Regions from separate parts of the Pseudomonas sp. NPDC077186 genome, predicted to be linked through region 4. Evidence: predicted binding sites of a transcription regulator. Region 4 holds the regulator's gene; each other region holds the start of a gene.
The links. Region 4 encodes FliA, which starts transcription of late flagellar genes. Its sites were predicted from a motif close to CTAAAGTTTNNNNNNNNNNNGCCGNTAA; they were not measured.

Region 1: the regulator FliA is predicted to act here: its motif matches at 1,415-1,442, upstream of ACIGKL_RS03830 (methyl-accepting chemotaxis protein).
Region 2: the regulator FliA is predicted to act here: its motif matches at 1,127-1,154, upstream of ACIGKL_RS21055 (methyl-accepting chemotaxis protein).
Region 3: the regulator FliA is predicted to act here: its motif matches at 1,405-1,432, upstream of ACIGKL_RS12220 (methyl-accepting chemotaxis protein).

Annotation. Positions count from the first base shown of each region.
Region 1 is NZ_JBITWE010000001.1:834,597-836,793, forward strand. It holds gene ACIGKL_RS03825 (NAD-glutamate dehydrogenase) at 1-1,123, opposite strand, end outside; gene ACIGKL_RS03830 (methyl-accepting chemotaxis protein) at 1,477-2,197, shown strand, end outside.
Region 2 is NZ_JBITWE010000006.1:98,234-100,430, forward strand. It holds gene acnA (aconitate hydratase AcnA) at 1-1,040, shown strand, start outside; gene ACIGKL_RS21055 (methyl-accepting chemotaxis protein) at 1,184-2,197, shown strand, end outside.
Region 3 is NZ_JBITWE010000003.1:56,743-58,939, forward strand. It holds gene ACIGKL_RS12220 (methyl-accepting chemotaxis protein) at 1-1,132, opposite strand, end outside; gene ACIGKL_RS12225 (ATP-dependent zinc protease) at 1,451-1,915, opposite strand; gene ACIGKL_RS12230 (acyltransferase) at 2,129-2,197, shown strand, end outside.
Region 4 is NZ_JBITWE010000001.1:480,336-482,532, reverse strand. It holds gene fleN (flagellar synthesis regulator FleN) at 1-505, shown strand, start outside; gene fliA (RNA polymerase sigma factor FliA) at 502-1,248, shown strand; gene ACIGKL_RS02220 (chemotaxis response regulator CheY) at 1,333-1,707, shown strand; gene ACIGKL_RS02215 (protein phosphatase CheZ) at 1,727-2,197, shown strand, end outside.

The DNA of each region.
Region 1 (2,197 bases), 350 kb from region 4:
CCAGTACCTGGGCCAGTTCCTTGCCCAGGTGGGCGCTGCTGCCAAAGCCGGCACGCTGCTCGATTTCATCTACCTTGCGGCGGATGTAGGGGATGTTCCACACGCTCTCGGCGTATACCGCCGAGGTGTACAGGCCCATGAAGCGGCATTCCTTGACCACGTTGCCCTTGGCATCCAGCTCGCGGATCGACACCAGGTCCGGATAGGCCGGGCGGTGCACGCGGCTGGGCACCGCGGCCTTGGCGAACGACAGCAGCTGCGGCTCGCGCAGGTAGGCCACCGCTTCCGGCTCGATATGCAGCTCCTCGGCCTTGAGCCCACTGCGCAGGCGCTTGGACAGGCCGAGCAGGGATTTCTCGTCGTAGACCAGGGTGCCGCCGTCGGCGCTCGGCGTCACGGTGAACTCCTCGTAGCCGAGGAAGGTGAAGTGGTTGTCCAGCAGCCAGCCGAGGAACACCTTGATCTCGTCCAGCTCGGCCTTGTCCACCTTGAGCTTGGCGCGGTCGAGCCAGGCCAGCAGCTCGCGGGCCTTGGCCTTCATCGGCTGGAAGTCGGCGACGCTCATGCGCACGTCGCCGAACACCTCGTGAATGGCCTTCTCCAGGGTCTTCAGTTCGCCGGCGCTGGCGCAGCGGTCGATCTCCAGGAACATCAGCGCTTCTTGCAGCACGCCCTCGCCCTGGCTGCCCTTGGGCAGGATCTCCAGCAGCTCGCCGTTGGCGTCGCGGCGCACGCTGAACACGCTGTTCTGCAGGGTGTGGATGCTGTAGCCGCGACGGTTGAGTTCCATGCGCACCGAGTCGACCAGGAACGGGATGTCGCCATGCAGGATCTCCACCGCGGTATGGGTCGACTGCCAGCCGTGCTTCTCGTAGTCGGGGTTGAACGCGCGCACCTGCGGTTTGCCGTGATCGAAACGCTCCAGCATGCGCCAGGCCGACAGGGTGCAGCCGACCAGGTCGGACAGGCGCCGCTGGGTCAGCTCCTCGAGGGCGATGATGCCGAAGAATTGTTCGGCGAACAGCGCCACTTGTGGCAGCGTCTGCTCGCTCACGTGCTGCGCCAGGGCCGCTTGCAGTTGATGCTGGAAGTCGGCTTTGCTGGCCGCCGTAAAGAACGCCATGGTTGTGCTCCGTTGGGCTGGTGGTTCGACTGGGGGCTATCGCGGGTCTGAATCGCGGCCGCTCGCCGTTAGTTCAACGTTAGTCCATGAAGCGGCAATGACATCCGCCGGCCGCTGGCGGACCGCCGCGACGACAGCGACCGACTGGTCACATATGCCCGGCGAGCTTAACGAGCAAAGCCCCGACCCGGCTTGCGGCGCTGCGACATTTTCTTTCACGGGCGCACCGACAAGGTGCAGGCCTAGCCGCCGCGGCGGCCGCCGGCTGGCAAATCGGCCATAGACAATTGCCTCAAGTTGTACGACAACATGCCGAATTCCAATAACAATCCCGCAGATGGCGAGGCGCAACCGTGCAGTTCTTCCTGTCCTGGCAACAAAAATTCCGAGTCCTTATCGCCCTCACCCTGATCAGCCTGACGCTGATGGCGGCCGCCTCGCTGTGGGCCAGCCAGCGCCTCGACGCCTCGCTGCAGGCCAGGGATAACGCGGCGGCATACGCCAGCGCCAGCACCGCGCTGATGAACCAGTGGTGGCGCGGCAACGCCCAGCGCCAGCAGCTCGACGCGGACAACCGCGAGGCCTTCGGCGCGAGCCTGGACGCACTGCTTGAACTCGTCGGACAACTGCTGACCCAGGCGCAAGCGCTCGACGACGCCGCCACCCTGCAGCACGCGCAGCAAATCCAGGCCGTGCTGCAGGAGGAAGTGGCACAGCAGCGCAGTTGGCTGAGCCTCAACCAGGCCCTCGGCCTGACGCCCTTCGAGGGCCAGCGCAAGACCCTGGCCGACAAGGCCAAGGCGCTGGAGGCGATCACCTTCGGCCTGATCCAGCCGTTCATCGGCAGCGCCCTGAGCAGCCAGCGCGACTACCTGGCGACCTTCGACCCGGCGTTCGCCCAGATCACCCAGGCGGCCATCGCCAAGCTGCAGGCCCAGGTGGCCGACCTCGACTGGCAGGACACGCCGATCGGGCAGAACGTGCAGGCCTTCGCCGAGGCGTTCGCCGCGGCGCAGCGCAGCATCGAGCAGATCGGCGCGAGCAACCAGCGCCTGGCTCAGCTCGGCCAGCAGC
Region 2 (2,197 bases), on a different contig from region 4:
TGGCCTCGCCGCCGCTGGTGGTGGCCTACGCCCTGGCCGGCAGCGTGCGTCTCGACCTCAGCCAGGAGCCGCTGGGCACCGGCAAAGACGGCGCGCCGGTCTACCTCAGGGACATCTGGCCGAGCCAGGCCGAGATCGCCGAGGCCATCGCCAAGGTCGACACCGCCATGTTCCGCAAGGAATACGCCGAGGTGTTCGCCGGCGACGCGCAGTGGCAGGCCATCGAGGTGCCGCAGGCCGACACCTATGTCTGGCAGGCGGACTCCACCTATATCCAGCACCCGCCGTTCTTCGAGGACATCGCCGGCGATCCGCCGCATATCGGCGATATCCATGAGGCGCGCATCCTCGCCCTGCTCGGCGACTCGGTGACCACCGACCACATCTCGCCGGCCGGCAACATCAAGGCCGACAGCCCGGCCGGGCGCTACCTGCGCGAACAAGGCGTGGCGCCCGCGGACTTCAACTCCTACGGCTCGCGCCGCGGCAACCATGAGGTGATGATGCGCGGCACCTTCGCCAATATCCGCATCAGGAACGAGATGCTCGGTGGCGAGGAAGGCGGCAACACCCTGCATATTCCCAGTGGCGACAAGCTGTCGATCTATGACGCGGCCATGCGCTACCAGGAAGCGGGCACCCCGCTGGTGGTGATCGCCGGCAAGGAATACGGCACCGGCTCGAGCCGCGACTGGGCGGCCAAGGGCACCAACCTGCTAGGGGTCAAGGCGGTGATCGCCGAAAGCTTCGAGCGCATCCACCGCTCCAACCTGGTGGGCATGGGCGTGCTGCCGCTGCAGTTCAAGCCCGGCTGCGACCGCAAGACCCTGGGCCTGACCGGCCGCGAAAAGCTCGGTATCCACGGCCTCGACGGCGTCGAACTGCACCCGCACATGCCGCTGTCGCTGGCCATCGTCCGCGAAAACGGCCAGCGCGAGGAGGTCGAACTGCTGTGCCGCATCGACACCTTGAACGAGGTGGAATACTTCAAGGCCGGCGGCATCCTGCATCATGTGCTGCGGCAGATGATCGCCAACTGAAACGAGCGGGCCAGGGACGGCCCGAGTCGCGACGAAACCGTGACGCCAGGCAAAATCCGTTTACACTGCGCGCCACGGTTTTCTCCCTCAACTTCGCCGCTTCGCGGCCGATGCAGAGGGCATTACAACGACGGATACCTGCCATGCGTAATAACCAACCGGTCACTCAGCGCGAGCGCACCTTTCCTGCGCAGCAGCGCCTGATCTCCACCACCGACCTCAAGGGCCAGATCACCTACTGCAACGACGCCTTCGTCGAGATCAGCGGTTTCTCCCGCGAGGAACTGCTGCGCGCGCCGCACAACATCGTGCGCCACCCCGACGTGCCGTCGGCGGTGTTCGAGCACATGTGGAGCACCCTGAAAAAGGGCCGGCCGTGGATGGGCATCGTCAAGAACCGCAGCAAGAACGGCGACCATTACTGGGTCAACGCCTACGTCACGCCGATGACCGAGAACAACCAGGTGGTCGGCTACGAATCGGTGCGGGTCAAACCCAGCGCCGAACAGGTGCGCCGCGCCGAAGCCCTCTACGCGCGGGTCAATGCCGGCAAGACCGCCATTCCCAAACGCGATGCCTGGCTGCCGGTGATGCAGGCCTGGCTGCCGTTCATCCTGGTCAGCCAGATCGGTTTCCTGATCGGTCACTGGCTCGGCAGCGGTTGGGGCTTCGCCCTCGCCGCCCTGCTCTCCATCCCCCTGGGCCTGGCCGGCATCGCCTGGCAGACCCGCGGCGTCAAGCGCCTGCTGCGCCTGGCCGAGCAGACCACCTCCGACCCACTGATCGCGCAGATGTACACCGACAGCCGCGGCGCCGAAGCGCGCCTGGAAATGGCCATGCTCAGCCAGGAAGCGCGCCTGAAGACCTGCCTGACGCGCCTGCAGGACACCGCCGAACAGCTCACCCAGCAGGCCCGCGAGGCCGACAAGCTGGCGCACAACAGCTCCGCCGGCCTGGAGCGCCAGCGCCAGGAAACCGAACAGGTCGCCACCGCGGTCAACGAAATGGCCGCCACCACCCTGGAGGTGGCCAGCAACGTGGCGCGCACCGCCATCGCCACCCAAGAGGCCAACCGCCTCACCGGCGAAGGCCGCGGCATCGCCGCGGAAACCCGCGAAGCCATCCAGCGCCTGTCGCAATCGGTGGGCGACACCGGC
Region 3 (2,197 bases), on a different contig from region 4:
CGTCGGCGCCGTGCACCTGCATGCGCACGCGCAGGTCGCCGTCGCGCAGGCTCTCGGCGGCCTCGATGATGCCGGCGGTGCTGCGGCGGATCGAGGCGTTGAGGCACAGCAGCACGTACAGCGCCAGCAGGGTGAGCAGGACGAAGGCGCCGATCACCTCGACCATGGTCAGCAGCGCACGCTGGCGATGCTGCCCCAGGCTGGCGGCGAACTGGTCGTAGACCGCCTGCTGCAGCCCCTGCAGCTGCGCCTCCAGGGCCTCGACGCGCTGCACGAACTGCTCGGGGGTGAGCGCCATGGGGCTGGCCTCGAACATGTCGCGGTCGATCTGCGCGAGGAACTGGTCGAAGCCAGCCAGTGCCGCCTCGAAGGGACCACTGAGCTGGCGCATGGCCTGCGGCGCCTCGCGCTGCAGGGTGCTCTGCGCCTTGATCAGCTGCGCGCGCTGCTCGTCGAGGCCGCGGCGCAGGTCGCGGATCAGCACCCGGCTCTGCAGGGTGAAATGCTGCGACACCACCGCGCCATGGCCCTGGGCGGCGAAGCTGCCGAGCTGCTCGAGCAGGCGCGGCAGGATGTAGGTGAGCTGCTCCATCATCAGGTAGGTGGCCAGGCGCGGGTCGAGGATCAGGCCGCTGTCGGTGGCTACCTGCTCGCGCAGGGCGAGCAGGTGCAGCAGGGTCTTCTGGTAACGCTCCAGCGCATCCGGTAACGCCACGCGGGCCAGGGCCTGCGCCTGAAGCCCAGCGCGTTCGCCCTGCAGCGCCTGGAAATGCTCGCGCGCCTGGGCGCCGATCAGCGCGCTCTGCAGTGGCGCGGCAGCCTGCTGCAGGGCCTCGTCGAGCTGCGCCTCGCGCTGACGCAACAGGCCCTCGGCGGCGCTGTCGGTGCCCTTCCAGCGCGCCAGCAGGCTGCGCTGGGCGATCAGCTCGCGCTGCACCAGGGCCATGGACTGCAGCGCCTGCGCGCCTTCCAGCTCGTGGTCGATGGCCTGCAGGCGACCCAGGTAGTCGCTGCCGATCACCCACAGGGCGTAGCCCAGCGGCAGGGCGAACAGCAGGAACACCAGCTGAAACTTGCGCGCAAAGCTGAACCGCTCCAGCAGCCGCACACCCGGTTTGAGTACTCCAGTCATCGCGACACCTCAACGACCTAAAGGGCCTACAGGCCTGGCAAAGAATTGCACATAGCAAAAAGCAGGCCCGACGCTAATTCCGATCAGATGAGGCTGCCAAAGCAGCCGTTCGTAGGAGCCCCGCCCCGGGGCGAAGCTTTTCGAGTCCGCTCCGCCGAGGTTCGCGGCGGGGCGCCGCTCCTACACGTTCGCTGCATCGACGCTCAACTGAGTGGCATTAGGCTCGACGCCCCTTGGGGCAAGGAAGTCGTTACTGGGCGCTCTCGACGAGTGTAATGGCCAATGGGCATCAGCCTTTTCCGAAATGCGACAATTAACTCAGCATTGGGGACGCTCGCGGGTGTAGCGTTCGGCGGGGTTCACCGCCGCGCCGAAATCGCGCAGGGCGCTGGCGCCGATCAGCAGGGGGTAGTTGAAGGTGCTGCGGTCGGTGAGGTTGACCTCGATGGTGCGCTGCTCCTCGCCCAGGCACACCGGCAGCTCGATCACCGGGCGCTGCGAGGCCGCCGCCGTCTTCAGCGGCTGGCCGGCCAGCTCCTCGCTGCGCGCCTTGATCTCGGCGATGCGCACCAGCGGGTGCTCATGGACACGCTCCTCGGCGCCGTCCACCGCCAGGCGAAAGCGCACCCAGTCCTCGCCGTCGCGCTGGAAGCGCTGGATGTCCTTGGCCGACAGCGAGGCGGTCATGGCGCCGGTGTCCAGCTTGGCCTTGAGGGTCTGGCCCAGCTCGGGCAGTTCGATCAGCTCGTAGCGACCGTACAGCGTTGGCTGTTGACTGGCCATGGCCGGCAGGCTGAGCAGCGCGGCCAGCAGGATCGGGGCATGGTTCAAGGTCGATACTCCTGTATGGGGATAGACCGGATTTCCGACCGCCCGCGGCGCCGCCCCGTTCCCCGGGCGGCGTGACAAGGTGTTACCAAGCGGCCCGCCGCCGCCCTTGGAGGCCGCGCCGCGCCTTGCTTATCATGGCCGGCCACCGCCCATCATGGAGTCGATATGCGCCCGCTGCTGACCGGCCTCGCCAACCTCCTGCTGCTGCTCGCCAACACCCTGACCCTGATCGGC
Region 4 (2,197 bases):
GTTCAGCGATATCAGCGAGAACCTCGACGTGCTGGTGATTGACACCGCCGCCGGCATCGGCGATGCGGTGGTCAGCTTCGTCCGCGCCGCCCAGGAGATCCTGGTGGTGGTGTGCGACGAGCCGACCTCGATCACCGACGCCTATGCGCTGATCAAGCTGCTCAACCGCGACCACGGCATCAGTCGCTTCCGCGTCCTGGCCAACATGGCCCACAGCCCGCAGGAAGGGCGCAACCTCTTTGCTAAGCTGACCAAGGTGACTGATCGCTTCCTCGACGTCGCCCTGCAGTACGTCGGCGCCGTGCCCTACGACGAGTGCGTGCGCAAGGCCGTGCAGAAGCAGCGCGCGGTCTACGAAGCCTTCCCACGATCCAAGTGCGCCCTGGCGTTCAAGGCGATAGCCCAGAAGGTCGATACCTGGCCGCTGCCGGCCAACCCCCGCGGCCATCTGGAGTTTTTCGTCGAGCGTCTGGTGCAGCAACCGACGGCAGACAGTGCCGTATGACAGCAGCTTCTGGACTTCGTATGTACAACAAGGCGCAGGCGCAGGATTCGCAGCACCAGTTGATCGAGCGCTATGCGCCCCTGGTCAAACGTATCGCCTATCACCTGCTGGCCCGTTTGCCGGCCAGCGTGCAGGTCGACGACCTGATCCAGGCCGGCATGATCGGCCTGCTCGAAGCCTCTAAAAAATACGATTCCAGCAAGGGTGCCAGCTTCGAAACCTTCGCCGGCATCCGCATCCGCGGCTCCATGCTCGACGAAGTGCGCAAGGGCGACTGGGCGCCGCGTTCGGTGCACCGCAACAGCCGCATGGTCAGCGACGCGATCCGCGCGGTGGAAGCGAGAACCGGGCGCGACGCTAAAGATCAGGAGGTTGCGGCCGAACTCCAATTGAGTCTGGAGGATTACTACGGCATCCTTGGCGACACTTTGGGCAGCCGCCTGTTCAGCTTCGACGACCTGGTGCAGGACGGCGAGCATGGCGGGCTGCACGAAGACGCCGGGCACACCCACCTCGAACCTTCGCGGGACCTCGAAGACGAACGCTTCCAGGCGGCCTTGGCCGAGGCCATCGCCGGCTTGCCGGAGCGCGAACGCCTGGTGCTGGCGCTGTATTACGATGAAGAACTGAACTTGAAGGAAATCGGCGAAGTGCTGGGGGTCAGCGAGTCGCGCGTCAGCCAGTTGCACAGCCAGTGCGCCGCGCGTCTGCGTGCGCGCCTGGGCGAGTGGCGCGCCCGCTGAAGGCTGGGCCGGTTTCACGATTGAAGGGCGCGCTCCACTGAAGAGCGTGTTTGGGACTGTACGGAGGTCGACTTGGACAAGAACATGAAAATCCTCATCGTTGACGATTTCTCGACGATGCGACGGATCATCAAGAACCTCTTGCGTGATTTGGGTTTCACCAACACCGCGGAGGCCGACGATGGCACCTCGGCGCTGCCCATGCTGCAGAGCGGCAGTTTCGACTTCCTGGTGACCGACTGGAACATGCCCGGCATGACCGGTATCGACCTGCTGCGTGCGGTGCGCGCCGACGAGCGCCTCAAGCACCTGCCGGTGCTGATGGTCACCGCCGAGGCCAAGCGCGATCAGATCATCGAGGCGGCCCAGGCCGGCGTGAACGGCTATGTGGTCAAACCCTTCACCGCCCAGGTGCTGAAGGAAAAGATCGAGAAGATCTTCGAGCGGGTCAACGGCTGATGTCGGCCGCGAGGGTGCTATGGAACACGATGACTCCACGCTGGGCGACCTCGAGTCGACCCTGAAAAGCAACGCCCGCGAATTGGTCGACAGCCTGGAAAGAGGCAACTTCGGCGCCGCGGTGCAACTGATCAACGAGCTCAACAAGGTCCGCGACCGCGGCCTGTACCACGAGGTCGGCAAGCTGACCCGCGAGCTGCACAACGCCATCGTCAACTTCCAACTCGATCCGCGCATGCCGCATGCCCAGGAGCTGTCGCAGATCGCCGATGCCACCGAACGCCTGAATTACGTGGTCACCATGACCGAGAAGGCGGCCAATCGCACCATGGACCTGGTCGAGCAGAGCGCGCCGCTGGTCAACGACTTGAGCGACGAAGCGCAGAGCCTGAGCGCCGAATGGGGCCGCTTCATGCGCCGCGAGATGGGCGCCGAGGGCTTTCGCGAGCTGGCCAAGCGCATCGAGCTGTTCCTCGCCCGCAGCGAGCGC